One region of the Pseudomonas deceptionensis genome, then DNA from elsewhere that is predicted to be linked to it. Evidence: predicted binding sites of a transcription regulator. Region 1 holds the regulator's gene; the other holds the start of a gene.
The links. Region 1 encodes sigma-54, which starts transcription at its own class of promoters, with help from an activator protein. Its sites were predicted from a motif close to ANTGGCATNNANNTTGCTNT; they were not measured.
Positions count from the first base shown of each region.

Region 2: a site for sigma-54 is predicted at 7,713-7,732, ahead of fliD (flagellar filament capping protein FliD). Genes of this name have one in related genera too.

Region 1 is NZ_FNUD01000002.1:5,033,365-5,047,905, forward strand. It holds gene mlaE (lipid asymmetry maintenance ABC transporter permease subunit MlaE) at 1-357, opposite strand, end outside; gene BLW11_RS23290 (ATP-binding cassette domain-containing protein) at 357-1,166, opposite strand; gene BLW11_RS23295 (KpsF/GutQ family sugar-phosphate isomerase) at 1,460-2,434, shown strand; gene BLW11_RS23300 (KdsC family phosphatase) at 2,434-2,958, shown strand; gene lptC (LPS export ABC transporter periplasmic protein LptC) at 2,967-3,539, shown strand; gene lptA (lipopolysaccharide transport periplasmic protein LptA) at 3,526-4,071, shown strand; gene lptB (LPS export ABC transporter ATP-binding protein) at 4,071-4,796, shown strand; gene BLW11_RS23320 (RNA polymerase factor sigma-54) at 5,034-6,527, shown strand; gene hpf (ribosome hibernation-promoting factor, HPF/YfiA family) at 6,603-6,911, shown strand; gene ptsN (PTS IIA-like nitrogen regulatory protein PtsN) at 6,924-7,388, shown strand; gene rapZ (RNase adapter RapZ) at 7,391-8,248, shown strand; gene BLW11_RS23340 (HPr family phosphocarrier protein) at 8,264-8,536, shown strand; gene BLW11_RS23345 (ZIP family metal transporter) at 8,664-9,557, opposite strand; gene BLW11_RS23350 (superoxide dismutase) at 9,586-10,197, opposite strand; gene BLW11_RS23355 (hypothetical protein) at 10,199-10,648, opposite strand; gene BLW11_RS23360 (class II fumarate hydratase) at 10,676-12,052, opposite strand; gene BLW11_RS23365 (hypothetical protein) at 12,045-12,440, opposite strand; gene BLW11_RS23370 (fimbrial protein) at 12,756-13,316, shown strand; gene BLW11_RS23375 (fimbrial biogenesis chaperone) at 13,380-14,114, shown strand; gene BLW11_RS23380 (fimbria/pilus outer membrane usher protein) at 14,319-14,541, shown strand, end outside.
Region 2 is NZ_FNUD01000002.1:3,717,144-3,731,684, reverse strand. It holds gene BLW11_RS17090 (sigma-54 interaction domain-containing protein) at 1-1,069, shown strand, start outside; gene fliE (flagellar hook-basal body complex protein FliE) at 1,120-1,452, shown strand; gene fliF (flagellar basal-body MS-ring/collar protein FliF) at 1,484-3,148, shown strand; gene BLW11_RS17075 (FliG C-terminal domain-containing protein) at 3,120-4,175, shown strand; gene fliH (flagellar assembly protein FliH) at 4,186-4,878, shown strand; gene fliI (flagellar protein export ATPase FliI) at 4,882-6,201, shown strand; gene BLW11_RS17060 (flagellar export protein FliJ) at 6,227-6,664, shown strand; gene flgM (flagellar biosynthesis anti-sigma factor FlgM) at 6,741-7,022, shown strand; gene flgN (flagellar export chaperone FlgN) at 7,019-7,453, shown strand; gene fliD (flagellar filament capping protein FliD) at 7,757-9,091, shown strand; gene fliS (flagellar export chaperone FliS) at 9,091-9,474, shown strand; gene BLW11_RS17035 (hypothetical protein) at 9,458-9,775, shown strand; gene BLW11_RS17030 (hypothetical protein) at 9,778-10,296, shown strand; gene BLW11_RS17025 (flagellar hook-length control protein FliK) at 10,388-10,876, shown strand; gene BLW11_RS17020 (flagellar basal body-associated FliL family protein) at 10,940-11,401, shown strand; gene BLW11_RS17015 (FliA/WhiG family RNA polymerase sigma factor) at 11,409-12,143, shown strand; gene motA (flagellar motor stator protein MotA) at 12,146-13,021, shown strand; gene BLW11_RS17005 (OmpA family protein) at 13,008-13,916, shown strand; gene BLW11_RS17000 (winged helix-turn-helix domain-containing protein) at 13,990-14,541, opposite strand, start outside.

The DNA of each region.
Region 1 (14,541 bases):
TGCAGACCCCGCCCGCCCGGCGAACAGCAAGGCAGTGACCACTGGCCCCAATTCGCGCAACAGGGTCAGGGCAACCATTTGCCCAACCGCCTGCTCGGAACCGTAGCTGGACAGAATGCTGAAGCCCTGCAGCGCCAGCACCATGCCGATGAAGATGCCGGACACGACAATAATCACCAGCGACATCACGCCCACGGAGTGCAGTTGCTTGATCAGCAAACCGAACCCGCCACCGATGCCGCCACGCCCCAGCAATGCATGAAACAGGAAAACCGTCGAACGCCCCAGCACCGCGAGGATATCGATCCCGGCTCGGCCAAACAGGCCGATACGGTCCATTAATGAACGCTTGCGCATCAGCGCTTCCCCAGTAGATCGGTTCGGTAGTCCGACGCCGGAAAGTGGAACGGAACCGGGCCATCCGGGTCGCCGGTCATAAACTGACGAATGCGCGGATTATCGGCGTTCATCAACTCTTCCGGCGTGCCCTGCCCCAGCACCTGACCATCACCGACTACATACAGATAGTCAGAGATACTCGCTGTTTCAGCCAGGTCGTGAGAAACCACAATGCTAGTGATGCCCAACGCGTCGTTGAGCAGGCGGATCAGCCGCACCAACACCCCCATGGCGATGGGGTCCTGCCCCACGAAGGGTTCGTCATACATCAGAATCTGCGGATCAAGGGCAATCGCCCGCGCCAGGGCTACCCGGCGCTTCATGCCACCGGACAACTCGTCGGGCATCAAATCGATAGCCCCGCGCAACCCCACTGCCTGCAGTTTCAGCAGCACAATGTCACGAATCATTTCTTCCGGCAGCTCGGTATGCACCCGCAGCGGGAAGGCAACGTTCTCGAAAACGTCCAGATCGGTAAACAGGGCGCCACTTTGGAACAGCACTCCCATGTGCTTGCGGGCATCAAACAGATCACTGCGCGACAGGGTCGGCAGGTTTTGATCGTTGACCCACACTTCGCCGCTGCTGGGACGCAGTTGCATGCCCATCAGGCGCAGTAGTGTGGTTTTGCCGCAGCCAGACGGGCCCATGATCCCCGTGACCTTGCCACGCGGGATACGAATATCGACATTATTGAAGATGCTGCGCGTACCGCGCTTGAAGGACACTCCCTTCAGCTCGACCGCGTAGGCGTTATCGGCGCTCATCTAAACTCCTTGCGATGCAGCCTCTGCCTCTCACCCGGACACCAAAACCTCTTAATAAGAAGCACGCGTTCCCTGGCGGGCCGAACTGGCGGCGAACTATACCACTGCTCATAGTGACCGCCCAAGACCGAAGGAGTGCCGGTTCAGCTTCAATACAGTGAAATAAATCAGTTTTTAGTACAAACACGGCAACACTTTACCTGCATGAGGAATAAAGCACTGCGATCAAACGTGAGGGAAGCGCACATAACCGCTATAATCCTTGCCTTTTCTCAGGCTACCCGACTTCAAACATGAGCCAATCCAGCGACCTGATTCAATCTGCCCAACGCACCATCCGCCTCGAACTGGAAGCCGTAGAAGGTTTGCTGGCCCATATCGACGCAGATTTCGTACGCGCTTGCGAGATGATTTTGGCAAGTAAAGGCCGGGTAGTCGTGGTCGGCATGGGCAAGTCCGGGCACATCGGCAACAAAATTGCCGCCACCCTGGCCAGCACCGGCACCACGGCTTTTTTCGTTCACCCGGCAGAAGCCAGCCACGGCGACATGGGCATGATCACCCGCGATGACATCATCCTCGCGCTGTCCAACTCGGGTTCTACCGCCGAGATCATCACGTTGCTGCCCCTGATCAAACGCCTGGGCATCAAGCTGATCAGCATGACCGGCAATCCCGAGTCGCCCCTGGCCAAGGCCGCCGACGTCAGCCTTGACGCCCGCGTAGCTCAGGAAGCCTGCCCGTTGAACCTGGCGCCGACCTCCTCAACCACCGCAACGCTGGTACTGGGCGATGCCCTGGCCATTGCGCTGCTCGAAGCGCGCGGCTTCACGGCCGAAGACTTTGCCTTCTCGCACCCCGGCGGCGCGCTGGGACGTCGCCTGCTGCTGAAAGTCGAAAACGTCATGCATTCCGGCGACGATCTGCCGCAAGTGGTACGTGGCACCCTGCTCAAGGAAGCGCTGATGGAAATGACCCATAAGGGCCTGGGCATGACCGTGGTCGTTGAACAGGACGGCCGTCTGGCCGGAATCTTCACCGACGGCGACCTGCGCCGCACCCTGGACCGCGAGATCGATATCCGCAACGCAAGCATTGATGCCGTCATGACCCCCCACGGCAAAACTGCCCGGGCCGACATGCTGGCAGCCGAAGCCTTGAAAATTATGGAAGACCACAAAATCAGCGCGCTGGTTGTTGTCGACAAGGAAGACCGCCCCGTCGGTGCCTTGAACATGCACGACTTGCTACGCGCAGGAGTGATGTAATGACCCAGGACCTGCTCAAGCGCGGCAAAGACATCAAGCTTGCCATTTTTGACGTTGACGGCGTGCTGACCGACGGCCGCCTGTACTTTCTCGAAGACGGCAGCGAGTTCAAGACCTTCAACACCCTCGACGGTCAAGGCATCAAGATGCTGATGGCCGCAGGGGTGCAAACTGCAATCATCAGCGGCCGTAAAACACCGGTGGTCGAACGCCGTGCACAAAACCTCGGCATTCCGTACCTGTATCAGGGCCGGGAAGATAAATTGGTCGTATTGGACGAGCTTCTTGGCCAACTCAACCTAAGCTATGAACAGGTTGCCTACCTGGGTGACGATCTGCCTGACTTGCCGGTTATCCGTCGAGTCGGCCTGGGCATGGCCGTGGCCAATGCCGCAAGCTTTGTGCGTCAACACGCCCACGGCGTTACACAGGCACGCGGTGGCGAAGGCGCCGCCCGCGAATTCTGCGAGCTTATCCTGCGTGCCCAAGGCAGCCTGGACGCAGCTCACGCCGCCTACCTATAGAGCCTTGTATGCTGAGCAAAAAGATTCGCCACATTCTGCTGTTCGCGATCATAGCCTCGCTGTTTGCAGCGGTTGGCTATTGGAATATCAGGCCGGAACGTTTTCTCGACACCCCGTCTGCGGCTGTCGATGATAACGCTATCGACTATTACGCCACCAACGCACGCAGCCTGCAGTTTTTACCGGACGGCAAGCTGCAGTACGAAATGACCTCTGACAAGCTGGAACATTTAAAGGCTTCCGAAGTCACTCTGTTGACGCGCCCGGATCTGCAAATGTACCGCGGCACCGCATTCCCCTGGCACGTCCAGAGCGAGCGCGGTGAAGTCAACCCGGACGGCACCGAGGTCGAGCTGATCGATTCGGTGCGTGTAGCACGCACCGACGAAAAGAACCGCACGACGATTATCACCAGTACCCGCATGACTGTATTCCCACAGAAGCAATATGCGCAGACCGAGCGAGACGTTAGAATCGACGGCGCTGGCGGCGTAACTACTGGCAAGGGAATGAAAGCATATTTGAAAGACGGCAGGATGGACCTGCTGTCCAACGTAAGAGGACAGTATGAGTCTCGTTAAAACCCTCCCTTTATTGCTCGGTTTGAGCGCAGCACTGGGAAGCGTGAGCGCCTGGGCTCTGCCGAACGACAACGAACAACCTATCCGCATCCAGGCCAACGAAGCGCAGCTGGATGACAAGCAAGGCGTCGCCACCTACAAGGGCGATGTGATCATCACCCAGGGCTCGATGAAAATCACCGGCAACACTGTGACCATCACGCGCAACCCGGCGGGCGAAATCGACGTAGTAACTTCCGTCGGCAACCTGGCTTATTTCGAGCAACTGCAAAAGGCCACTGACCCGAAACCGGTTCAGGCTTATGCCGTGACCATTCAATACCATGCGCCGCAAAACCGCATCGTGCTGATCGACAAGGCTAAAGTCATCAACGACGGCAACACCACCGAAGGCGAAAAAATCGTCTACGACACGGTGAAACAAGTCGCCAACGCCGGTCGCGCCAATGGTAGCCAGGTCACTGCACCTCGCCCGCGTATCGACATGGTGATCCAGCCCAAGAAGAAAACCGACCCGCAGAAGGCCCAGTAATGGCAACTCTGAAAGCCCAGCATCTGGCCAAAAGCTACAAGAGCCGTCAGGTAGTTCGTGATGTCAGCCTGTCGATCGACAGCGGGCAAATCGTGGGTTTGCTCGGTCCTAACGGTGCGGGTAAAACTACGTGTTTCTATATGATTGTCGGCCTGGTACATGCCGATCAGGGTCGCGTACTGATCGATGACCTGGACGTCAGCCACGAGCCGATGCACGGCCGCGCACGCGCCGGTATTGGCTACCTGCCCCAGGAAGCCTCGATCTTTCGCAAGCTGTCGGTTGCTGACAACATCATGGCAATCCTCGAAACGCGCAAAGAGCTCGACAAGGCAGGTCGGCGCAAAGAGCTGGAAAGCCTGTTGCAGGAGTTCCACATCAACCACATCCGCGACAACCTGGGCATGAGCCTGTCCGGTGGCGAACGCCGCCGGGTAGAAATCGCCCGCGCACTGGCCACCGCACCCAAGTTCATCCTGCTCGATGAACCCTTTGCCGGCGTTGACCCGATCTCGGTCGGCGACATCAAGCAAATCATCTACCACCTCAAAGCCAAAGGCATTGGCGTGCTGATCACAGATCACAACGTTCGTGAAACCCTCGATATCTGCGAAACCGCTTATATCGTTAACGACGGGCAATTGATCGCTGAAGGCGATGCTGAAACGATTCTGGCCAACAAGTTGGTGAGAGAAGTGTATCTGGGCCACGAGTTCCGCCTGTAAGACCAGGCGCCCCCTGCACTACCAAAGTGCCAGTACCCGCACAAAGCCCGTATGCTTGTATTACCCGGGCGCCCGATCGGGCGCCCTGAATTGGTTCCGCAGCAAATAAACTAATTCAGAACACCCCTAGGCAAACGCACCGGTTTCAGGCATATAATTTGCTTAAGTTTGGCGCGCACGCGCCCCTGTAGTGGATGGCGCCATGCGCGCCGGCGAATAAGGTGTTAAGCCCCTGCCATGAAACCATCGCTAGTCCTGAGAATGGGCCAGCAGCTGACAATGACACCTCAGCTGCAACAGGCCATCCGCCTGCTCCAATTGTCGACCCTCGACCTGCAACAGGAAATCCAGGAAGCCCTGGAGTCCAATCCGATGCTCGAACGCCAGGAAGAAGGCGACGACTTCGACAATGCAGACCCCTTGGCCGACAACATCGAGCAAAAACCCAACTCCGACATTCAGGAACCCACTTACCAGGAATCCGCGCCGACTGTAGATAACCTGGACGAAGGCGACTGGAACGACCGCATCCCCAATGAGCTGCCTGTCGATACTGCCTGGGAAGACATCTACCAGACCAGCGCCAGCAGCCTGCCAAGCAGCGACGATGACGAGTGGGACTTCACCACGCGCACCTCTGCCGGCGAAAGCCTGCAAAGTCACTTGCTGTGGCAACTGAACCTGGCACCGATGTCCGACACCGACCGCCTGATCGGTGTGACCCTTATCGACTGCATCAATAACCAGGGCTACCTGGACGAAACCCTCGAAGAAATTCTCGAGGCGTTCGATCCGGAACTGGACATTGAGCTCGATGAAATCGAAGCCGTTCTGCACCGCATCCAGCAATTCGAACCGGCCGGTATCGGCGCACGCAACCTGGGCGAGTGCCTGTTGCTGCAACTGCGCCAGCTCCCGGCCAAGACGCCCTGGCTGAACGAAGCCAAACGCCTGGTCACGGACTACATCGACCTGCTGGGTGCGCGCGACTACAGCCAGCTGATGCGCCGCATGAAACTCAAGGAAGATGAGCTGCGCCAGGTCATCGAGCTGGTGCAAAGCCTCAATCCGCGCCCGGGTTCACAAATCGAGTCCAGCGAAGCGGAATACGTCGTACCTGACGTGATCGTGCGCAAGGACAACGAACGCTGGCTCGTAGAGCTCAACCAGGAGTCCGTGCCACGCCTGCGGGTCAACCCGCAGTACGCAGGCTTCGTGCGCCGCGCCGACACCAGCGCCGACAACACCTTCATGCGCAACCAGCTGCAAGAAGCGCGCTGGTTCATCAAAAGCCTGCAAAGCCGCAACGAAACACTGATGAAAGTGGCGACTCAAATCGTCGAGCATCAACGCGGCTTTCTGGAGTATGGCGACGAGGCCATGAAGCCACTGGTACTGCATGACATTGCAGAAGCCGTCGGCATGCATGAGTCCACCATTTCCCGGGTTACGACGCAGAAGTTCATGCATACCCCGCGCGGTATTTATGAGCTCAAGTACTTTTTCTCCAGCCACGTCAGCACCTCCGAAGGCGGTGAATGCTCCTCCACCGCCATCCGTGCCATCATCAAAAAACTGGTTGCCGCTGAAAATCAGAAAAAGCCGTTGAGTGACAGCAAGATCGCTGGTTTACTGGAGGCACAAGGTATTCAGGTAGCCCGTCGCACCGTCGCCAAGTACCGCGAATCCCTAGGGATAGCGCCTTCGAGCGAACGCAAGCGTTTGATGTAAGCCACGGACCCCGGCGTTTCAGTGGCAGGCTGCTCGGCCTGCCGCTTTATGCAATGGCATCAAAGGAGAAACTGTATGCAAGTCAACATCAGTGGACACCAACTGGAAGTCACCGAACCGCTACGCGCTTACATCGGCGAAAAACTCGACCGACTGGAGCGTCATTTCGACAAGATTACCAACGTACAGGTAACGATGGCGGTCGAAAAACTGAAACAGAAAATCGAAGCCACCTTGCACATCCATGGAGGAGAAGTCGTTGCCAACGCCGAGCATGACGACATGTATGCCGCCATTGATCTGCTCACTGACAAGCTTGATCGCCAACTGAAAAAGCATAAGGAAAAGACCCAAAGCCTGCTCCAGGGCGCAACCGGTCGTTAATACTCCCTACCCATGATCCGACTTGAAAGTATCCTGACCCCCGGCCGTTCCTTGGTGAACGCGCCGGGCGGCAGTAAAAAACGCGCACTCGAACACATTGCCAACCTGATCAGCCGAGAAGTGCCTGGTCTGGAAATGCAGGACGTTTTCGAGAGCCTTATTGCCCGTGAAAAACTGGGATCAACCGGTTTTGGTAACGGCATCGCCATACCCCATTGCCGCCTCAAGGGTTGCGAGTCGCCAGTCAGCGCCTTGCTACACCTCGATGCTCCCATAGATTTCGACGCCATCGATGGCGCGCCGGTCGACCTGCTTTTCGTTTTGCTGGTGCCCGAAGCGGCAACCGATGCACACCTGGAACTGCTTAGGCAGATCGCCAGCATGCTCGATCGCAAGGATGTGCGCGAAAAACTGCGCAGTGCACCCAGCAACGAAGCGCTGTATCAGGTTGTTCTGGACGTACAGAACGGTCATTAATCATGCGCTTAGTTATTGTCAGCGGACGCTCCGGCTCCGGTAAAAGCACCGCCCTCGCCGTCCTTGAAGACAACGGTTTCTATTGCATCGACAACCTGCCAGCCGGCTTGCTGCCTGAGCTGGCGGAACGCGCACTGATCCATACCGAACTGGCACAGCCGCTGGTGGCTGTGTCGATTGACGCGCGAAACTTGCCGAGTCACTTGTCTCGTTTCCCACAGTTGCTTGAAGAAGTGCGCAACCGTCATATCCAGTGCGATGTCCTGTACCTGGATGCCGACGAAGAAACCTTGCTCAAGCGCTTCTCGGAAACCCGTCGGCGTCACCCTCTCAGCAGCGCCAGCCGTTCGCTGGCAGAGGCCATTCGTGACGAAACCCAGTTGCTCGGCCCGATCGCCGACCTGGCCGACCTGACCATCAACACCACCAATCTGAACCTGTATCAGCTGCGCGACACCATCAAACTGCGTCTGCTGAACAAGCCCGAACCCGGTACTGCCTTTCTGGTTGAGTCATTCGGCTTCAAGCGCGGGATGCCGGTGGATGCCGACCTTGTGTTTGACGTTCGTTGCCTGCCCAACCCCTATTGGAAACCCGAGCTGCGGGAACAATCAGGGCTGGACCAACCGGTGGCGGAGTATTTGGCCGCCCAGCCGGATGTCGAAGAGATGTTCCAGGACATCTCCAGCTACCTGCTTAAGTGGTTACCCCGCTTTGCCGCAAGCAATCGTGCCTATGTGACCATTGGCATTGGCTGCACGGGCGGGCATCACCGCTCCGTGTACCTGACCGAACGCCTGGGCAAGTGCCTGCAAGAAACTCTGAAGAACGTTCAGGTTCGCCACCGCGACCTTACTTGAAGGATCTACCCTGCGATGCCTGCACTGGAAATTGAAATCATCAACAAACTGGGCTTGCACGCCCGGGCATCGGCAAAGTTCGTCGGTATCGCGGGTCAGTATCCATGTCAGATAAGAGCAGGACGCACACCTGAATCAATGGTCGACGGTAAAAGCATCATGGCCATGATGATGCTTGCTGCTGGTAAAGGCACCACCATCCACCTGAAGACAGAAGGCGAGAAGGAACAGGAAGCACTGGATGCACTGGCCAAGCTGATCAATAACTTCTTCGACGAAGGCGAGTAAGCCACTGGCAGACTCAACCTGTAGCCGCTGCCGCAGGCTGCGATAAGGTCCGCAGGACCTTTATCAGTATCAAGAGCGCGAGCGATCGCAGCCTTCGGCAGCGGCTACAGGTTCAGCGCTCCCTACCTCAACCCAACGCTGTGTCCATCACCATCATCAGGCAAAAACCGACGCACAACCCCAGGCTCGCCAGCTTGTCGTGACCATTGCGCCGCGACTCGGGGATCACCTCCTGCGTCACCACCAGCAACATCGCACCTGCCGCCAAGGCCAACCCCAACGGCAACAACACTTCGGCAAGGTTCACCAGCCAAGCGCATAGCACCGCAAACACCGGCTCGACCAGACCGGAGGCCGCTCCAATCAAGAAGGCTCTGACCCGCGACATCCCTGCCCCCGCCAGAACCAGTGCAATCACAAGCCCCTCCGGAACATCCTGCAACGCAATCCCCATCGCCAGACTATCCGCATCGGGCATACCGCCACCCGCCGACACTCCGACCGCCATGCCTTCGGGAATGTTGTGCGCCACAATCGCAATCACAAACAGCCAGATACGCGGAGCGATGACTGGCTCACCAGGACGACTGACGAGTATTTCCGGCCCTCCCCCCGAGACCTTGCGATCCACCAGGTACAGGCAAAATGCGCCCAGCATGATACCCGCACTGACCAGACCACTGGAGGCCCAGGGTGACAACCCCAGGCCCTGAGCCGCGGCAATACCCGGCACGATCAGCGAAAAGGCGGTAGCCGCCAGCATCACCCCGGCGCCAAAGCCCAGCAAGGTATCGCTGACGGCCACCGGCATATTGCGGATCACCAGCACCGGCACCGCGCCCAATGCAGTACCCAGCGCACAGAGCGCCCCACCCTGCAGTGCCCGCAACATTCGCGGCTCAAGGTCCAGCCAGACCAACCCCTTGGACACCAGCAACGCCGTGCCCGCCAACAGCAAAAGCGTGCCCAGGGCATAGCGAAACATCCTCACGCCGCCGACCGCCAATAGTTGCGTGCCCATAATCCCGCCTGAATCCTTATTTGTGGGCTCAGGCCGTTGCCGCGTGGTAACGACGCGCAACTTCTGGCCAATTGATCACGTTGTAAAACGCATTGATGTATTCCGGACGGCGGTTCTGATAACGCAGGTAATAGGCGTGCTCCCACACGTCCAACCCCAAGATCGGTGTATTGCCATTCATCAGCGGGCTGTCCTGGTTGCCACTGCTTTCTACCACCAGCGTTTTTTGCGGGGTCACGCTCAACCATGCCCAGCCACTGCCAAACCGGGTCAGGGCGGCCTTCGTGAAGTTCTCCTTGAAGGTCTCCAGCCCACCCAACTGCTCATCAACCGCCTTGGCCAGCGCACCTTCCGGCTTGCCCCCGCCTGCCGGGCTCATGACTTCCCAAAACAGCGAGTGATTGGCATGCCCGCCGCCCTGGTTGATCACCGCAGCACGCAGCTTTTCAGGCAACTGATGAACACTGGCCACCAGTTTTTCCACCGGCCATTGCGCCCATTCCGTGCCATCGACCGCCGCATTCAGGTTGTTGATGTAGGTCTGATGATGCTTGGTGTAATGGATCTCCATGGTCTGCGCATCAATATGCGGCTCAAGCGCGTCGTAGGCATAAGGCAGGGCTGGCAAGGCAAAAGTCATATCAATGTGCTCCTAAGTGATGGCCGCTAACTGTCGAAAACTCATGGCTGGTCTGAGCCACATTGCTTTTGAGCAAAAGATTGGAGCGCGGGTATTCGCCGTGCTCACTGATGAAATTCAAAAGCTCGACATAGGTTTTACTGCTCTGACGCAACGCTGCTTCACGCAGCGCTGACGACAGACGGGCGTTCTGCATGGTTTGCAATAAGCGCTGATGGATCGCGCAGAGGTACTCGACGCTTTCCTCCGGCTGGTTAAGACGCAAGTGCAGGTCCGCCAGGTTGTGGTGCGAAATGACGCAGGCTGCCACTGCTTCGTCAGCATCACTCCAGCGCTCGAACAGCACTTGAGCCAGCGCAAGCGCCTGCAAGTAATGCTCTCGCGCATCGACCAGCTCGCCCTCGGCGAAACAGCGATTGGCTCTTTCGATCGTGCGTTTCCAGTGTTCCATGTGAGCCTCCAAAGCAGTGTCAGAGCATTAAACGCCGCCGGCTGTCAGCTTCTCGGGGTCGAGCAAGACCTCAAGCTGGCTGCGCGGCAGATCGGTGTATTCGAGGGCAACGTCGATCACCGGGCGACCTTGTTGATAAGCGGTCTTGGCGATTTCGGCGGCTTTTTGATAACCGATGATAGGATTCAGCGCCGTCACCAGAATCGGGTTACGCGACAACGCTTCCTTGAGCTTCGCTTCGTTAACCTTGAAGCTGGCAATGGCCTTGTCCGCCAGCAGGCGGCTGGAATTGGCCAGCAGTTCAATGCTGCTCAGCAGGTTCTGGGCAATCACCGGCAGCATCACGTTCAGTTCAAAGTTGCCGGACTGACCCGCCACAGTGATCACCGTGTCATTGCCGATGACCTGCGCCGCCACCATCGCCGTGGCTTCCGGGATCACCGGGTTGACCTTGCCCGGCATGATCGAAGACCCCGGCTGCAAGGCCTCCAGTTCGATCTCACCCAGACCGGCCAAGGGGCCGGAGTTCATCCAGCGCAGATCGTTGGCGATTTTCATCAACGACACGGCCGTTGCCTTGAGTTGCCCCGACACAGAAACCGCAGTGTCCTGCGAACCGATCAACGCGAACAGGTCCTTGCCCGGCGTGAACTTCACCTGTGTCAGCTCGCTGAGCTGCTGGCTGAACAACCCGGCGAACTGTGGGTGCGCGTTAATCCCGGTCCCTACCGCCGTGCCACCCTGAGCCAGCGATTGCAGCGCAGGCTGAAGGTTGTGCAGGTGTTCGATATTGGCCTTGAGCTGCTGCGCCCAACCATTAAGTACCTGGCTCATGCGTACGGGCATGGCGTCCATCAAGTGCGTGCGGCCGGTTTTGACATGCACATGAGCTTCAACCGCCTTGCGCTCGATGACCTCCACCAGATGGGTCAGCGCGGGGAGCAGTTGCTCATGCAGCCCCAGGGCGGCGCTGACATGGATGGTGGTCGGGATGATGTCGTTGCTGCTTTGCCCGCAATTGACGTGATCATTGGGGTTGACCTGCTCGCCCAGCAAACGCGTGGCCAGCGTCGCGATCACTTCATTGGCATTCATGTTGGAACTGGTGCCCGAGCCGGTCTGGAAAATATCCACCGGGAAGTGCTCCATGAAATCGCCGGTCAGCAGGATCTGCGCGGCTTCGACAATGGCTTCGCCTTGGGGAGCACTGATCTGTTTGAGCTCAACGTTGGCCTGGGCAGCGGCGGCCTTGGCCAGGATCAGGGCACGGATAAACTGTGCCGGCATGCGTTGATGGCTGATGGGGAAGTTGTCGACCGCACGCTGGGTTTGTGCGCCATACAGCGCGGCCTCAGGTACGCGTAACTCACCCATGCTGTCGCGTTCGATACGAGTGTTACTCATCGGGAAATCCTTGCACCAGTTCTGTTAAAGAAATTGAAGGTTCGAGCTCACAGGTGGCCAACTGCCAGGCAAAGCTTTGCCAACGCTTGAGCCGGCAAGTACACAACGCTTGAGCTTCGAGATCGCGCAGCGGGCGCCACGCATGGTCAAGACACAGGCTGCGCCACTGCCAGGGCAGCGCGGTGTCGGTTGCGGTGTCCAGCAGCAGCCGGAAGGTGGTCACGGCAATCATCCAGGGAGAGGTTGGCGTACAGCCCGCAAGGTAGCGGCCTTCTGCCAGGTAATGCTCGATCAGGCGCGGTTCGTCCGGCGCCAGCCCGCAGCGGATCTGGCGGCTCATCCAGCGCCAGCTTTCTAGATACGGCCCTTCACGCAAGGCAGCACTCATAATCACGCCCACTCGATAATGAGATTCATTATTAGGCGATATTGATTATCAAAACAAGCCCGCGGAATGTGCAGAGCCCTGCCCCCGAGCCCCGTCAGGCCGCGATTATTGAGCGCGGACTTTTTTGAGTCGGAAAAACATTACAAAGTTTATGGCTTTATCTCACTTTTCCACTACCGCCTTCATATCAATCCAAGGGTAGATCTTACTAATCAATAAGGCACATCTCGCATCCCATCTCCAGCCATGAACCTACCATTCACCGCATATTCATCCGCTCTCTACCGCGACTTCCCGCTACTTCAAAGGTTACATATGAAAAAGCTTATTTTTGTCTCCAGCGTTATTGCCGCCACGTTATTTACGCAGTTGTCTCAAGCTAAAACAGGTGACATAAACTTTACCGGTAGCCTGACGGCAGCAACGTGCTCCGCCACTGCTCCCGGCAGCACGACCAACAACATTAACGTCCCAATGGGTATTGTATCCATCGCCGACCTTGAAGATGGCTCTACGGGTCAAGCGTCGACTACCACCCAGCTTAAACTGGACATTAACTGCACGGGCGCCACCGACCTGTCCAATGCGCACATGTCCTTCGACCCGGTTAGCGGTTCTGGCCTTGATGCTAATGACACGCGCCTGCTTAAGATCGATACCGGTGGTGCAACTGGCGTCGGCATTGCACTGTTGGATGGCACTGATACGATTTTGAATCTTGGTGCAGGCGATCGTTTAACTACAGCACTTACAGTTGATGGCACGGGGGCAGCCACTGCAAAACTTGATCTTCGCGCTGCATATATCAAAAACGGTACACCACTGACCGCCGGTGTTGCGAATGCGAGCATGCCTTTTACTTTCATTTACGACTAAGCAGCCGATAAGGGGAGGCCTGTGTCTTCCCTTAACTTTTGCACATTCAGTGAGACTCTCTACATGTTGCTTCCACCTTTAAACAAGGTAGCCGTTTTATTTATCCTGTTTATGTGCAGCCAGGCACAGGCTGCAATTACGCTCAGTTCAACCCGAGTTGTATTTGAAGGAAACAAAAAAGAAGCCAGCGTCACCGTCCGCAATCTGGGCACCGACGAAAGGCTGGTTCAATCCTGGCTGGACAGCGACAGACCGGGCACCACCTCAGCGTCCATCCCGTTTGCCGTGACCCCGCCGTTGGCCCATATGGCCGGCCAAAGCAGGCAGATCCTGCGAGTACTGTTCAAAGGGACTGGCGTACCTACCGATAAAGAATCGGTGTTTTGGCTGAATGTTCAGGAAATTCCAAAAGCCGCTGAAGGCGAAAACATACTTCAACTTGCTGTGCGTCAACGCATCAAGTTTTTCTATCGCCCAACCGGATTACCTGGCACTGCGAAAGAGGCACCTGAAGCTGTAACCTGGGCAATTGAAGGCAGCAATCTGGTGATTAGAAACCCCACAGCCTATCACGTGACGCTGACCGATATTCAAATCAAGGCTGACGATTATACCAGCGCTCCTGTCAGTAACTTCATGCTTGCGCCGGGTGACACCAAACACCTCAATTTTCCGGGAATCTCCCGTACAAGCTCCATGACACTCACGAGTGGAAGCATTGATGACTTTGGGGCAAAAAACTTGTACAGCACACCCTTAAGCTCAACACCAACACACCTGACGCCTCTAAAACCCTAAACACTGTATTACAACTTTCACAGCAGTGAAGTTATAACACTTCACCGGTTTACTGCATCGACCTGCATATGGGATAGACCAGTGCCGAGGCGTTACATGATTGTTTCAACTGCATTAAAAAATTGCACTTTTTTTCATCGACCATCACGACCTAAAAGTGTCGGCGCCCCCACTCAAGTCAGCGTACTTTTTCGTTATATCGCGTTGGGCACAGTTGTTTTTTCTTCGACAGTCACTTTTGCCAGTACTGATGAAACCTTCAAAAAATCAACATTCAGCACCCACTTTTTGCAAAATGGCGGACAAGGTGTCGACCTCAATGACTTCCTGCAAGGCAGCACTGTGGTAGCAGGTACTTACCGGGTCGATATTTATATAAACCGCTCGTTGGTTGGGCGTCAGGATGTCAGTTTTACCAAACAGGAAA
Region 2 (14,541 bases), 1.3 Mb from region 1:
GCTGGAAAGAGGGTGTGTGGATTACCTGCTGGCACCCTTCAGTGCCGCGCAGATCACGGCCTTGTTGCAACGTCAGGCCGCTGCTGTCAGCGCCCAGGAAAGCTTTGTTTCGCGTTCGCCAGCAGCGCGTCGCCTGTTGGCGATGGCTCAGCGTGTGGCCGTCACGCGCGCGCCCATCCTGATCACCGGCGAAACCGGGACCGGCAAAGAGATGATGGCGCGCTATATCCACCGCTTTGCATCGGGTGATAACGCCCCTTTTGTCGCGGTCAACTGCGCGGCCATTCCCGAGCAAATGCTGGAATCCCTGCTTTTCGGCCACGAACGCGGAGCCTTCACCGGCGCGGTGACGGCCCAGTGCGGCAAGTTCGAACTGGCCAATGGCGGCACCTTGCTGCTGGACGAAATTGGCGAGCTGCCCCTGGGGTTGCAGGCCAAATTGCTGCGTGTGCTTCAGGAACAGCGCGTCGAGCGTCTGGGCGGGCACAAGGAAATCGCCCTGGATGTACGCATCATTGCCGCCACCAACCGTGATTTGAGCGAAGAAGTTGCCCAGGGGCGTTTTCGTTCGGATCTGATGTTCCGTCTGGATGTGCTGCCTTTGCACATCACCCCGTTACGCGAACGCCAGGAAGACGTTTTAGCCCTTGCCCAGCGTTTTATTGCCCGGTACGCCCCTCAGGAAGCCGCCGATGGCCTGCTGACCGACGAGGCCTGCCAGGCCCTGTTGCAGCATGACTGGCCCGGCAATGTGCGCGAGCTGGAAAACACCTTGCAGCGCGCACTGGTGCTGCGCCGGGGGCTGTTTATCCAGCCTCAGGACCTTGGCCTGACCGCCTGTGCCGCGCCCTGCAGTCCGTTGCAGACGCCCGGGATGGACGCCGGGGATGGCAAAGCGGCCCTTCGAGCCACCGGTAAATGGGCCGAATACCAGCACGTGCTGGACACCATTCGCAAATTTGACGGCCATAAAAGCAAGGCCGCTCAAAGCCTGGGCATGACCCCTCGCGCCCTGCGTTATCGACTCAGTGCGATGCGCGAGCAAGGCATCGCGATGCCGGCTTTCTGAGTTCCGCTGTTCACCTTTCAACCCTTATGCCTACCTCTGTGGAGCAACCCATGAGTTCAATCTTGAGCGTCCAGCAACAAATGCTGGGCCAGATGGAACAGGCCAAGAGCCTGATGCAGAACCCGATCATTCAACCTGCGGCCATGTTCGAGCAAACCGCCGGTGGCGGGATTGGTGCGGCGTTCGAGCAGGCCATGCGTTCGGTCGATGCCCGGCAGCATGTGGCGAGCAAGGCGATTGCCGACGTGGACAGCGGCAAAAGCGACAACCTGGCGGGGGCGATGATCGAGAGCCAGAAGGCCAGCGTTGCGTTCAGCGCCTTGCTGCAAGTGCGCAACAAATTGACCACGGCATTTGATGACGTGATGAGAATGCCGTTGTGACGGATAGTGAGTACTGAACGTGCTGCAAATAATGAACGATAAACTCAAGGCGCTGCTCGGCGGGTTGAAACCCGACCCGCGCCTTGGGCTGGTGCTGATGGCCGCCATAGCTGGCTTGCTGGCCGTCAGCGTGGTGTTTTACCTGTGGCGGGACCAGGGTTCCATGCGCTCGCTGTACGGTGCCGGCGAGGCTTACCCTGCCGCCGACGTGATGCAAGTGCTGGATGCCGACAAGATTGTGTATGAACTGCATCCACAGAGCGGCCAGGTACTGGTGCGCGAGGCCGATCTTGGCCGGGCGCGCATGCTGCTCAGCGCCAAGGGCGTGCAAGTGGCCGTACCGGCCGGTTATGACCTGTTCGACAAGGACGAGCCGCTGGGCACCAGCCAGTTTGTCCAGGATGTACGCCTCAAGCGCAGCCTGGAAGGGGAGCTGGCCCGCACCATCATGGCCCTCAAGGGGATCGATAACGCTCGCGTGCATCTGGCTTTGCACGAGAGCAGCTCCTTTGTGGTCAGCAACCGTGAGCCGGCCAAGGCCTCGGTCATGCTGCAAATGAGTCCCGGGGCGCGGCTCAAACCGGAGCAGGTGGGGGCAATCATCAACCTTGTGGCCAACAGCGTACCCAAGCTGCAAAGCAAGGATGTCAGCGTTGTCGACCAATACGGTGCGCTGTTGACCCGCGGGCTCAATGCCGATGGCGCGCCGGCCCAGAGCTGGCAGGTGGTCGACGAGTATCAGCTCAAGACTTCAAGCAATGTCGAGCAAGTGCTCGCGCCCATCCTGGGCAACGGCAACTACCGCATCAGTGTTACGGCCGATATCGATTTCAGCCAAAAAGAAGAAACCCTCCAGGCATTTGGCGATACCCCGCGTCTGCGGAATGAAGTGCTGCAGGATGAAAGCGTGCTGGACAAGCTGGCGATCGGTGTTCCGGGCTCGTTGAGCAACCGCCCGGTAACGCCTGTCGGTGGCCAGCAGCCGGCAGCCGGAGTACCGGCAAAGACCGCAGACCAGGGCGCGACCTCGATCCGCAAGGAGTCCACTCGCAAGCTGGACTACGACCAGAGTGTCACCCACGTCAAATACTCGCCGTTCAACCTGCGCAACCAGAGTATTGCGGTGGTGCTCAATGCCACCAACACCGAGGCTGACGGCGGCTGGTCGCCGCAAGCGCGAGCAGAGCTCGAAGCGATGCTCAAAAGCGCGGTGGGCTTCAATGCCGGCCGTGGCGATGTGCTGACATTGAGTGTGTTCCCGTTTGCCGCCACTGATATGTCGATTGAGCAGGCCGTCTGGTGGCAGGACGATAAAATCCATCAGCTGATCAAGATGGGCCTGTGTGGCCTGATCAGTCTGCTGTTGCTGCTGATGGTGGTACGCCCGGCCCTGAGCCGCCTCTCGGGGCGCAAGGAGCAACCGGTGCATCCTGCGCTGGAGGCAACTGCCGAGTTAAAGCTGGGCAGTGAACAGATGACCAAGTCGTTGGTGCCAAACAAGGAAAACGGCAACTTCGCGACCATGTTGGGCGAAACGAACCCGTTGTCTGAAATTTGTCTTCCCGCACCGGGTTCGGGGCTGGAGCTGCAAATCGAGCATTTGCAAATGTTGGCTAAAAACGACTCCGAACGCGTGTCGGAAGTGATCAAACAGTGGATAGGCCGCAATGAAACCAATGTCAACACGACCAGCTGATGTCATGCAGGAGTTGCGCGCCCGCACAGCGCAGAGCCGCACCATGAGCTCCCTTGAGCAAGCCTCGATCCTTATGTTGAGCATGGGCGACAGCGTTTCTGCGGGGGTGCTGCGGCACTTTTCCCGAGAGGAAATCGTCCTCATCAGCCAGGCCATGGCCCGCTTGAGCAACGTCAAGCAGCCGATGGTTTCAGAGGTCATCAGCCGCTTCTTTGACGACTACAAGGAACAAAGCAGCATCAAGGGTGCCTCGCGCAGCTACCTGTCGGGCATGCTCGGCAAGGCCTTGGGCAGCGACATTACGCGCAGCCTGCTGGACAGCATCTATGGCGAGGAAATCCGCACCAAGATGGTCAAGCTGGAATGGGTCGATCCCAAGCAGTTCGCCACCCTGATTGCCAAGGAGCATGCGCAGATGCAGGCAGTGTTCCTCGCCTTCCTGCCGCCCGGCATGGCCAGTGAAGTGCTTGAAAGCATGCCCAGCTGGCGTCAGGACGAGTTGCTGTATCGCATTGCCAACCTCAATGAGATCAATGGCGATGTGATCAAGGAGCTTGAGCAGTTGATCGAACGCAGCCTGTCGGTGTTGTCTACCCAGGGCTCGCAGGTGCGCGGGGTCAAGCAGGCGGCAGACATCATGAATCGCTTCAAGGGCGACCGTGATCAGATGTTCGAGCTGTTGCGTGCCCACGACACCTCATTGGTGGAGCGTATCGAAGATGAAATGTATGACTTCTTCATCCTGTCCCGCCAGAGCCAGGAAGTCTTGCAAACCTTGCTTGAGGTCATCCCGTTGAGCGAGTGGGTAGTCGCACTCAAAGGGGCTGAACCGGCCCTGGTCAAGGCGATTCAAGGGGCCATGCCGCGTCGTCAGATGCAGCAGATGGAAGCCCTGAACCGTCGTCAGGGGCCGGTACCCATGAGCCGGGTTGAGCAGGTGCGCAAGGAAATCATGGCGGTGGTGCGGGAGATGGCAACCGAAGGTGGTTTGGCCATTCAGCTGTTCCGCGAGCCAACCGTAGAGTGAGGGCTGTTCCGTGTCGATCAATGTGCTGAAAGACAAGCCCCGCGACTGGCGGCCCTATCGTTTTCCTCCGTTGCCGCAATCGCTGGCCCCGGAGTGGAAAAATGACCCCGTTGCGGTGCAGCGGGCCATTGCCGACGGTTTTCAGGAAGGCAATGAAAAGGGCTACCAGGAAGGCTTGATTCAGGGGCAGGAGCATGGTCAGCAATTGGGCTATGAGGCTGGCCGCGAACAGGGTTTGCAAGAAGGCTTGATGCAGGGCCGTGTAGAAGGGCGCGAGTCATTCGATCAGGCCAGTTTCCCTCTGGAAGAAGCTAACCGGCAACTGCGCAGCTTTTTGTCGGAGCTTGAGCGCACGCGGCGTCAGGAACTGCTGGCACTGGTCAAAAAAGTGTCCGAGCAAGTGATTCGCTGCGAGTTGACCCTGAACCCGACGCAGTTGCTGACCCTGGCAGAAGAAGCCTTGGCCGGCATGCCGCTGGAGACGACGGACGTGCATATCAACTTGCATCCTCAGGAGTTTGCCCGGATCAAGGACCTGGCACCCGACCGGGCCGCGAGTTGGCGCCTGGTGGCCGACGAGGCGCTGGCGCTGGGGGAATGCCGCATTGTGACGCCCCGGGCCGAGGTCGATGTGGGCTGTCAGCAGCGGCTGGACGCCTGTGTTGAAACCCTGTCGCAACATCTGCACCTGACCGAGGATTGATTCGTGCTCAAACCTTTTGCACTCAATGACGCTCTGCGCTCGCTGGACGACGTACAACTGGCCAAGGTCAGCGGGCGGCTGGTGCGCATGTCGGGCATTTTGCTCGAAAGTCTGGGCTGCCAGCGGGTGACCGGGCAGCGCTGCTATGTCGAGCAGTCCGACGGTGAAATGCTCGATGCGCAGGTGGTGGGGTTTAACCGCGATATCACCTATTTGATGCCGTTCAAGAAGCCTGTGGGCTTGAGCGCGGGGTCGCGGGTATTTGCGGCCAAGGAAGACGCCGCGCTGCACATCGATGAATCCTGGCTGGGCCGTGTGCTCAACGGCCTGGGCGAGCCGATGGACGATTTGGGCAAGCTGACCGGGCGCGATGAACTGCACGTCGAACTGCCCAAGGTCAACCCGCTCAAGCGTCAGCCGGTGAGCGAACCTCTGGACGTGGGCGTGCGGGCAATCAATGCCCTGCTGACCCTGGGCAAGGGTCAGCGCGTCGGCCTGTTTGCGGGCAGCGGCGTGGGTAAAAGCGTGCTGCTGGGCATGATCACGCGCCAGACCAAGGCTGATGTGGTGGTGGTCGGGTTGATCGGCGAGCGGGGCAGGGAGGTGCAGGAATTCATCCAGCACTCGCTGGGCCCCGAAGGTCTGCGCAAGGCCGTGGTGGTGGTGGCGCCGGCCAATGAATCGCCGCTGATGCGGCTCAAGGCCGCCGAACTGTGCCACAGCATTGCGGCCTACTTCCGCGATCAGGGCAAGGATGTACTGCTGCTGGTTGACTCCCTGACACGCTATGCCATGGCGCAGCGTGAAATCGCCCTTGCACTGGGTGAGCCTCCGGCGACCAAAGGCTATCCGCCTTCGGTTTTCGGCATGCTGCCGGAGCTGGTAGAAAGCGCCGGTAATGGTGAAAGTGCCGAAGGCAGCCTGAGTGCGATCTACACGGTACTGGCCGAAGGCGACGATCAGCAAGACCCGATCGTTGACTGTGCCCGGGCGATTCTGGACGGGCATATCGTGCTGTCACGCAAACTGGCCGACATCGGTCATTACCCGGCCATTGATGTGGCGGCTTCAGTGAGCCGCTGCATGAGCCAGGTGGCGGACCGCAAGCATTTGAACGCGGCGCGTTCCTTCAAGGAATACAGCAGCGTTTATGACGGTATCAAAGACCTGATCCCGCTGGGTGGCTATACGCCGGGGATGGACCCGGGAACGGACCGCGCGGTCAAGCTGGCGCCCAATATCGAGCGCTTCCTGCGCCAGGATGTGGGGGCCAGCGCCGAGCTGGGCATGAGCATCGATACGTTGCAGAGCATCGTCAAATGACGGTTTGTACCCAGGGGCCAGGGCGATGAAAAACCGGATCAATGTGCTCAATCGGCTGGCGCAGTTACGCAATATCCAGATGCGTCAGATCATGGGGCGGGTCAGCTACCAGCAGAATCTGTGTGAGCGTTATCGTAATAACATTACCGCCCTCAAGCGGTTGTGCGGCTTCACTAGCGCCACCACCACACCCTTGCAACGTCACAACCAGCAGCAGTACAAGGCCACGCTGCATGCCATGACCAACTTGCAGGTTCGTGAATTGAAACTGGCCGAGCAGACCCTGAGCCGCATCCAGGATGAACTGCAGCATGCGGTGCGCCAGGAGAAGGTTCTGGCTCAGGTGATCGACGACAAAATGCGCATTTGGCAGGCGACCCTGGCGCAGCAGGAACAGAAAATCCAGGACGGGCTGGCCAGCCAGACCTGGTGGCGGAACAAGGCTCAAGAAGTATTTATTTAAATTGTTGTCGACTGGATTTAAGTCACCCCGTCAAAGGGTCGCCTTTGCACAGTATCACCCAGTTCTGGAGCTCATCATGGAAATCACACGACAGCCTGTCATCAGTTTTACCCCTTCTGCCGAGCGCCCGGTGTCAGGCAGCAGTGAGCGCACCGGCAGCGGTCCCGTGACGCCAGTCAGCGCCCCTGCAGCAGTCAAACCGGGGCTGGAGCAAATCCACTCGGCACTGGGGCAATTGCCACAAGTGGACCTGGACAAGGTCGCCACCCTCAAGGCTGCACTGGCCGCAGGCTCGCTCACCAGCGACAGCGCCTCGCTGGCCGGCGCCATGCTCAACTATCACCGTGGTGAGCGGTGAGCCAGCGTGACCAGTTGCTGAAGGTTGTCGAGCAGGATGTGCACGACGATCTGACAGGTTTTGCCCTGCTGCACGAGTGGATGGGGCGTCTGCAAGTGGCGCTCATGGCCCGCGAAATTGTCACCATTACTGAGGCCAACGGCCATATCGTCGCGCTGATGGATGCTGCCAGTGCCCGTGCCCGCCGCCGCAGCAGAGTCCTGGAGGTGTTTCGCCTGGGAACTGATACCCGGGCGATGGACAGTCTGATCGGCCTGTATGAGCCCGTGCGCCGTGGGCACGTGGATCAGGCCTGGAAAACCCTGATTGCCAGTGTCGAGCGCTGCCGTGACCTGAATGAGCGCAACGGCAAGCTGCTGGCAATGCACGGCGAGATCTTCCAGCAACTGGCCCGACAAGACCCGGCACAGGTTTATTCCCCTTCGCTTTAGTCGCCCGCCCGTGTGGCATACCGCACGTCATGTGCCGGGCGGTCCTTTCACCGCAGTGATCCATTCCCCCAAGTCCGAATGTTCAATCAGGGTTAATTAACCCCTCATTCCGGTCGCCTTTGACACTCAGGCCCCGGGGCTTTGCTGCGGGTCAGGGTGCGGAAGCAGGCTTTCCACCCGCGGGTTTTACCGGTGCCGGAAGAGGAAGCCGCACTTCTCGATCAAATCAAAAAAATCCTTATAAAACATAATCTTATAAGTTGGCATTGGTTTTGCTATCTACCTATAGAGGAGCGATCACACATGGCAATCGATACAGACTACATCCAGACCCAGGCAAAAAATCTCGCGCAGTATGAAGTGCACAGGGAGTTGATGCAGGCCGAGCGCAATGAAAAAAAGTACAAGGCGCAATTGGCGGCCGTGACGCAACTGGACACCGCACTCAAGGCATTGGGCACGGCAGTGAAGGGGCTCAAAGGCACCGATAAAAGCATGCTGATCAACGCCGCCACGTTCAGCAAGGAAGGCATGGCCAGTGCAACCCTGGGGGCCAGCGCAAAGGAAGGCAGCTACCAGTTTTTTGTAGAGCAGCTGGCGAGCCGGCATCAGATCGCCCTCAGTGGGCTGGGCAGTAATGCCGCGGACTCTGGCAGCCTTTACATCAAACAGGACGGCGTGGAGTTTGCGGTTGACCTGAGTGCTGGCGACAGTAATGGCGATGGCAGTTTGTCCCAGGAAGAGCTGGCTGCTGCGATCAATGGCCACCCCGATAACAAGGGCGTTAAAGCCACCCTGGTGCGCAGCGGCGGTGAAGTGACGATGGTGTTGACCGCCGAAAAAACCGGCGAGCAGAACGCGATCGAGTTGCGCACCGATGCCGCGGGCAGTGCGCTGGAGACCAGCCTGGGTAACCCGCAAGTGCTGTCCGAGGCCAAGGACGCGATTGTCTATCTGGGGGCTGACGCTACCAGCGGCATAAAGCTTCAGCAAAGCTCCAATACCTTCAAGAACATGATCGATGGCGTCAGCCTGACGTTCAACAAGGTGCATCAGACCGGTGATGAACCGCTGGTGGTGGACATCAGTCGCGACCAGAAAGCGACCAATGACAAGCTCAATGAGTTTATTACCGCGATCAACGCATTGCTCGGCACCTTTGACACCCTGACCGCGTCGGGTGGTGAAACACAATGGCGCGGTGAACTGGCGGGAGACTCGGGCATTCGTGCAGTGGAGTCGATGATCAACTCGGTGCTTCGCACCTCGTTTGATGGCATCACGCTGATGGAGTTCGGGATTCTGGCGGACGCCAAAGGCAAGCTGAAAGTGGATAACAAAGCGTTCGAAAAGATGCTCGACGCCAACCCCGATGCCTTTGAAAAGCTGTTCTCGGGCAGGGACAACATGATCGACACGCTGGACAAAAAACTCGCGGCATACACCAGCGCCAGCACCGGCTCGATGAAGGCTCGCAAGGACAATCTCAACAGCATGCTGCAAAAGGTCGAAATCAAGTATGAGGAACTGGAAAACAAGTACCAGAACCACTACCAGCGCTACGTCAAACAATACACGCAGATGGCGCAGATCATGGCGTCAATGGAACAAACCTTAGGCATGTTTGGAAATAGATAATGAATGAAAGCTATGACGGGTACCGTGCAGTCGACCTTGAAGTTCGAGTGTGTTCGGCCTCGCCCTACGAACTGGTGCTGGTGCTGTTTGATGGCCTGCTCGACGAGTTGAGTCGAACACGCGGGCACATCGAAGCCAGGCATTTCGAACTCAAGGGAAAGTCGCTGGAAAAGTGCATGAACATTCTGAACGCACTCAACAGCACCCTCGATTACGAGCAGGGCGGCGAACTCGTGCACGATCTGTCACGGCTTTACGATTATTGCTTGCACCGTCTGGTGGAAATCAGTGTGTCGCTATCGGTAACCGGTATCGACGAAGTCATACACCTGATTGGACAAGTGCGCGAAGGCTGGGAAGGTGTGCATGCCGCACGCCGCTGATTTGCGCCGCCTGGCGCACTTGCGTCAATTGCTCGCCCTGGCCCTGGCCCAAGAGGACTGGGCGCGGATTCACGAGATTGACCTGCTGATCCGTCAGGGCTTGCTACGCCTGTGCGAGGGCGGTGAGTTTGCGCCCCGCACCCTTGCTGAGCTGGCACCGCTCAAGGCCTTGCACGGGCAGGCATTGCAAGCCTGCTCGCGCGAATGCAAACGCCTGAGTGACCTGCTTGAGAGTCATACCGAACATCAGGAAGGGCGCCGCGCCTACTCCCTGGCAGACAGCGTGCAGGCGGAGGGTTAGGCATGGGTATCTCCATTGCTATGCCGGGCGGCTTCGGCGCTGGCCTTGAACAGAGCAGCCTGCCCTTCGACAGCAGCTTGCCGGCGGACGAACTGTCCCCGTTGCCCTATGTACCTCAACAGCCCGAATTCGAGCCGCAATTGCCGGTACCGGATGTGTTGGCCAGTGCCGAGTCGCAGCAGGCCCAGGAGCAGGAGGTCACCGAACCAGTGCTTGATCCGGCGCTGGAATCAGTGGACCCGCAACAGTGGCTCAACATGATGTTGGGTCAGCAGGCCATTCGGTTGCAGGCACGGGACGACGCGGGCAAAACGACATCCAGTTTGCCTGGCGAGCGTTTGCTGGCTCGCATGGCGCCTGAGCCCCGGGCCCTGGCTCCTGTCCTTGAATCTCGCAGAGTGTTTGAAGCTCCTTTGCCGGTCCAGTCCGGCCCTGACGCAGGGTTCGAGCATTCGGGGACGGGCGACGGTCCAAGGTTGCCGCTTCCCGCTTCCCGCTGCGCCTGCGGCCCGCACGGGTGAGAACCCATGGATTGCAGCTACGGCAGTAACAGCAACAGCAACAGCAACAGCAACGGTTGCAGGCTCAGTCGAACCCCTGTCGAGCACTGAAGTGTCTGCCCTGACAACCGCGTTACCGGGCAGCAGCACAACGGCTGAACCGGTGCTTGAACGCGGGCTCAAGCTGGCTGCGCCGCAGGCCCGTTGGGGAGAGCAGATGCTGCATGCCTTGCGCGAAACCGTCGAGGTACAGGTCCAGCAACGCTTCCAGCAGGCCACGATCCGCCTCGACCCGCCCGAGCTGGGGAGCCTGGAGATTTTTATCAGTCACGAAAACGGGCGCTTGAGTGTGCACATTTCGGCGGCCCAAACCGATGTGGTGCGCTTGATCGCGGCCACCAGTGAACGCTTGCGCCAGGAACTGGTGGAGCAGAACACCTTGCAAGTGCAGGTTCAGGTTTCCAGCGATACCGGGGGGCATTCGCAACGGGAACAGGGCCGGTCTGCACGTGAACCGGGCATCGCCGATGCCATGGCTGAAGCCGAGGGCAGCGCCGTTTCGCCCAAGCGGCAAGACAGCGGCGTACTGGTGACTGTTTAACCCGACAAACAGCCTGCTGTGAGTCGCCCCTGAAACTGATCTACAAGTGGATTGAAATTTTTCATGTTGATGTCGCGTGTCATTTTATTAGTAGTGGGGCTTAACACGGTAATTACCGTTGGCAGTGTGGTGCTGGGCTATCTGTATCTGGCGCCGGCGGTCACTGCCAGTAGCGCGTCGAAATCCGAGGCTGAGGCGCCGCGCAAGGTCACTGATTATGGGTTTTACCCGATTGAAAAAATCGTCCTGAACCTGCCTGAACAAAGCCGGGAACGCTACTTTGTGCTCGATCTGGCCCTGCAGGCGGATCACAAAGTGCCTGTCAGTACCTTCAAGCTTATCGAGCCTCTGGTACGCAGTTCGGTGATTACATCATTGTCCCGGCTCAAGTTCAGCGAGCTGCGGCTGTTGGCCGTTGCCGATGTCCAGAGCCGGATAGAAGAACAGTTGAAACAGGACTTCGCGAGCAAGGGCATGGAGGTGCCGTTCACCAGTGTGCTTGTCAGCAAGCTCCTGGCGCAGTGATCGCACTATGAACAACGATCGTTTGGCCGATTACGGCCCGGGCAGCGCTGACCACTGCCCGCCAGTGCTGGCACCGGGTGTCGAGCAACACTGGATGCTGCAGTACTTGCCGCTGGTCAAGCGCATTGTCAATCAGCTGTCCTTGCAGGCCAGTCATGCGCTGGACCGTGAAGACATGGAGCAGATTGGCCTGATGGGTCTGTTACAGGGGTTGCGCCGCTATGGCACCCCGGATGAGTGTTTTGCACGTTTTGCAGCATTGCGTATTCGCGGGGCGATTCTTGATGAGTTGCGCCGCCTGGACTGGCGGCCCCGCCTGGTGCGCCAGCAGGCCCACAAGGTGCGCGATACCCTGCGTAGCCTGACCCGTCAGCTGGGGCGCCAGCCCCGGGACGAAGAGGTGCTCAAGGCCACAGGCCTGAACGACACCCAGTATCAGGCTTATCTCCAGGCGCAAGCGGCAGAAGCCATCGAAAGCCTGGATGTGCTGCTGCTCGATGGCCTCCGTGACTTTCAACAGTCAGGGGCAAACGTGGAAGAGCGGGTGCTCAGTGAGCGCCTGCTGATTCAGGCACTGGACTGCCTCAACGAGCGTGAGCGTCTGGTGCTGACGCTTTACTACCAACATGAGTTGAGTCTCAAGGAAATCGGCCTGGTGCTCGAAATCAGCGATGCCCGGGTTTGCCAGTTGAGTAAGCAGGCTATCGATAAGGCTCGTCATTTTTTAACCAAGAGTAATTGAACGTGCAGAAAGTTTTAGGTGCATTAATCATCATTGGCTGTGTGCTGGGTGGTTTTGCCATCGCCGGTGGCACCTTGTCGGTACTGTGGCAGCCCTCCGAGCTGCTGATTGTGGTCGGGGCTGCGCTGGGCAGCCTGATCATCGGCAACCCCAAGGAAGTGCTGCTGGAAATGTGGCACCAGGCCAAGGGTATTTTCTCGTTTCGCCGACGCGGCGAAGAGTTCCAGCGCGAGCTGCTGATGCTGCTCTATGAATTGCTCGAAACCGTGGAAGTCGGTGGCCTCAAGGCGCTTGATGCTCACATCGAAGAGCCGGAGCAGAGCGACCTGTTCAGCAAGTACCCGCTGATTCTTCAGGAAAAAAACCTGATGGCGTTTATTGCCGACAACTTCCGGTTGATGGCCATGGGCAAGATCACTGCCCATGAGCTGGAAGGTTTCCTTGAACAGGAACTCGATGCGATGCATGAAGCGCTGTTGCTGCCGTCCCGTTCCCTGCACAAGGTCGGTGAAGCCATGCCGGGGTTCGGGATTCTGGCGGCCATTTTGGGAATCATCATCACCATGGACAGCATCGGCGGTTCGGTAGCCGAAATCGGTGCGCACGTGGCCGCTGCCCTGGTGGGGACTTTCCTCGGGATTTTTTTCTGCTATTGCCTGTTCGAGCCGATCAGCAACGCGATGGCCCAGCGCGTACGGACAGAGTTGTCGGCACTTGAATGTGTGCGCACCACCTTGGTGGCGCATCTGGCGGGCAAGCCGACGCTGCTGGCAGTGGATGCCGGCCGCAAACTGATTGAGCAGGACGTTAAACCGGCCTTCAAACATCTCGAAACCTGGGTGACCAACTACGAGGACAGCCGCAATGAGGAGGCGTAATGAAATAAGTGATCAGATTATTGTCAAACGCCGCAGCAAGCGTGGTCACCAAGAAGTGCATAGCGGGGCATGGAAGGTGGCATTTGCTGACTTTGCCCTGGCCATGATGGCGTTGTTTATGGTGCTGTGGATTATCCAGCCCCAGGCCGACGCTGAACGCAAGGCTATACGTGCTCAAAGCGCTCCGTCAGTGTTTGAGGGCGGCGCAGGGATCTTCGACGGTGAAAGCAGAATCCCGTTTGACTTTACCGCTGTGCAGGAGCCGATTCCTGTCGAAACCGTTGCCCGGCAGGCGCCCGTGGACAACGGCCAGTCCCTGGAGACTGAGCGTTTTGACACTGAAGCCGACTTGCAAGCCCTGGCCAAGCTGATGAGCCTGCTGGCAGAGCGCGCGGATGCGCTGGCTAACGTCGAGGTGCAAGTGGTGCCTCAAGGCCTGCGGATTCTGATCAAGGATGATGACAAGCGCTTTATGTTCGAGCGAGGCAGCGCCAGGATCAACCCGCACTTTCGCGCGTTGTTGGGCACCCTGGCCAAGGAATTGGCAAAGGTCGACAACAAGCTGATCATCAGTGGTCATACCGATGCCACGCCGTTCCGTGGCAAGCGCGACTATGACAACTGGAACCTGTCAGGCGAGCGTGCGTTGCAGGCGCGTGGCGTTTTGGTGGCGGCGGGCTTGCCGGCGACAGGTGTGTTGCAGGTATCCGCCCAGGCGGATGTCATGCCCCTGCGCCCTGAAGATCCGCACAGCGGTGTAAACCGCCGGATTGAACTGTTGCTGCTGACCGGTCAGGCCGAAGCCTTGTACCGACAGTTGTTCAGTGACAGTTATGCGCAGTATGGCTTGGGCAAGGTTGACTACATCAAGCCTGTTGCGCTCCCGGGAGAGTAAACAGGGGTTAAGCGAAAGACCCTTCGCGCGGCCGTCCGGCCGCGCATTCTTTACACTTCATACCCGCAACGAGTTATTGCACACAGCTGAGCAAACGTGTGTCGCTGACGCTCTGGATCTCATTGGCATGCAGGATAAGGGTATTGTTTGTGCCCGTATTGTGTGAGCAATGGACCTGGTAATAGCCGTTAGCGGAGCCAACGATCGCCAGTTCAACCGGCTCTTCACTCAGGTTGATCATCCGCTCGCTCAGGGCGCGCGTCTTGCTGATCAGTTCATTGACTTTGGGCTGTTGCTGCTCAACGTACACGACGCTGCTGTTACCTGTTTTTTGCAGGCTGGCGTAGAGCTCGGTTGACGGTGAGGCGAAAAAATAACCGGTAATGACTGCCAGTGTGGCGCTGACGGCCATTGCCTTGCGGCGCAGGCCCGAACGCACAGGTGCTGCCATCACCGGCACCTGTTCCAGTGCCGGGGTGGCAGGCTGTTGCAGGGGCTGCTCAGGTGTTTTTTCGATGATAAAGGCGGGGTTGAAACGATAGCCACGGCGTGGAACGGTCTGAATGATTTGCAGGTTTTTTTCGTCGCCCAGCATCTTGCGCAGGGTATACACCTGCTGGTTGAG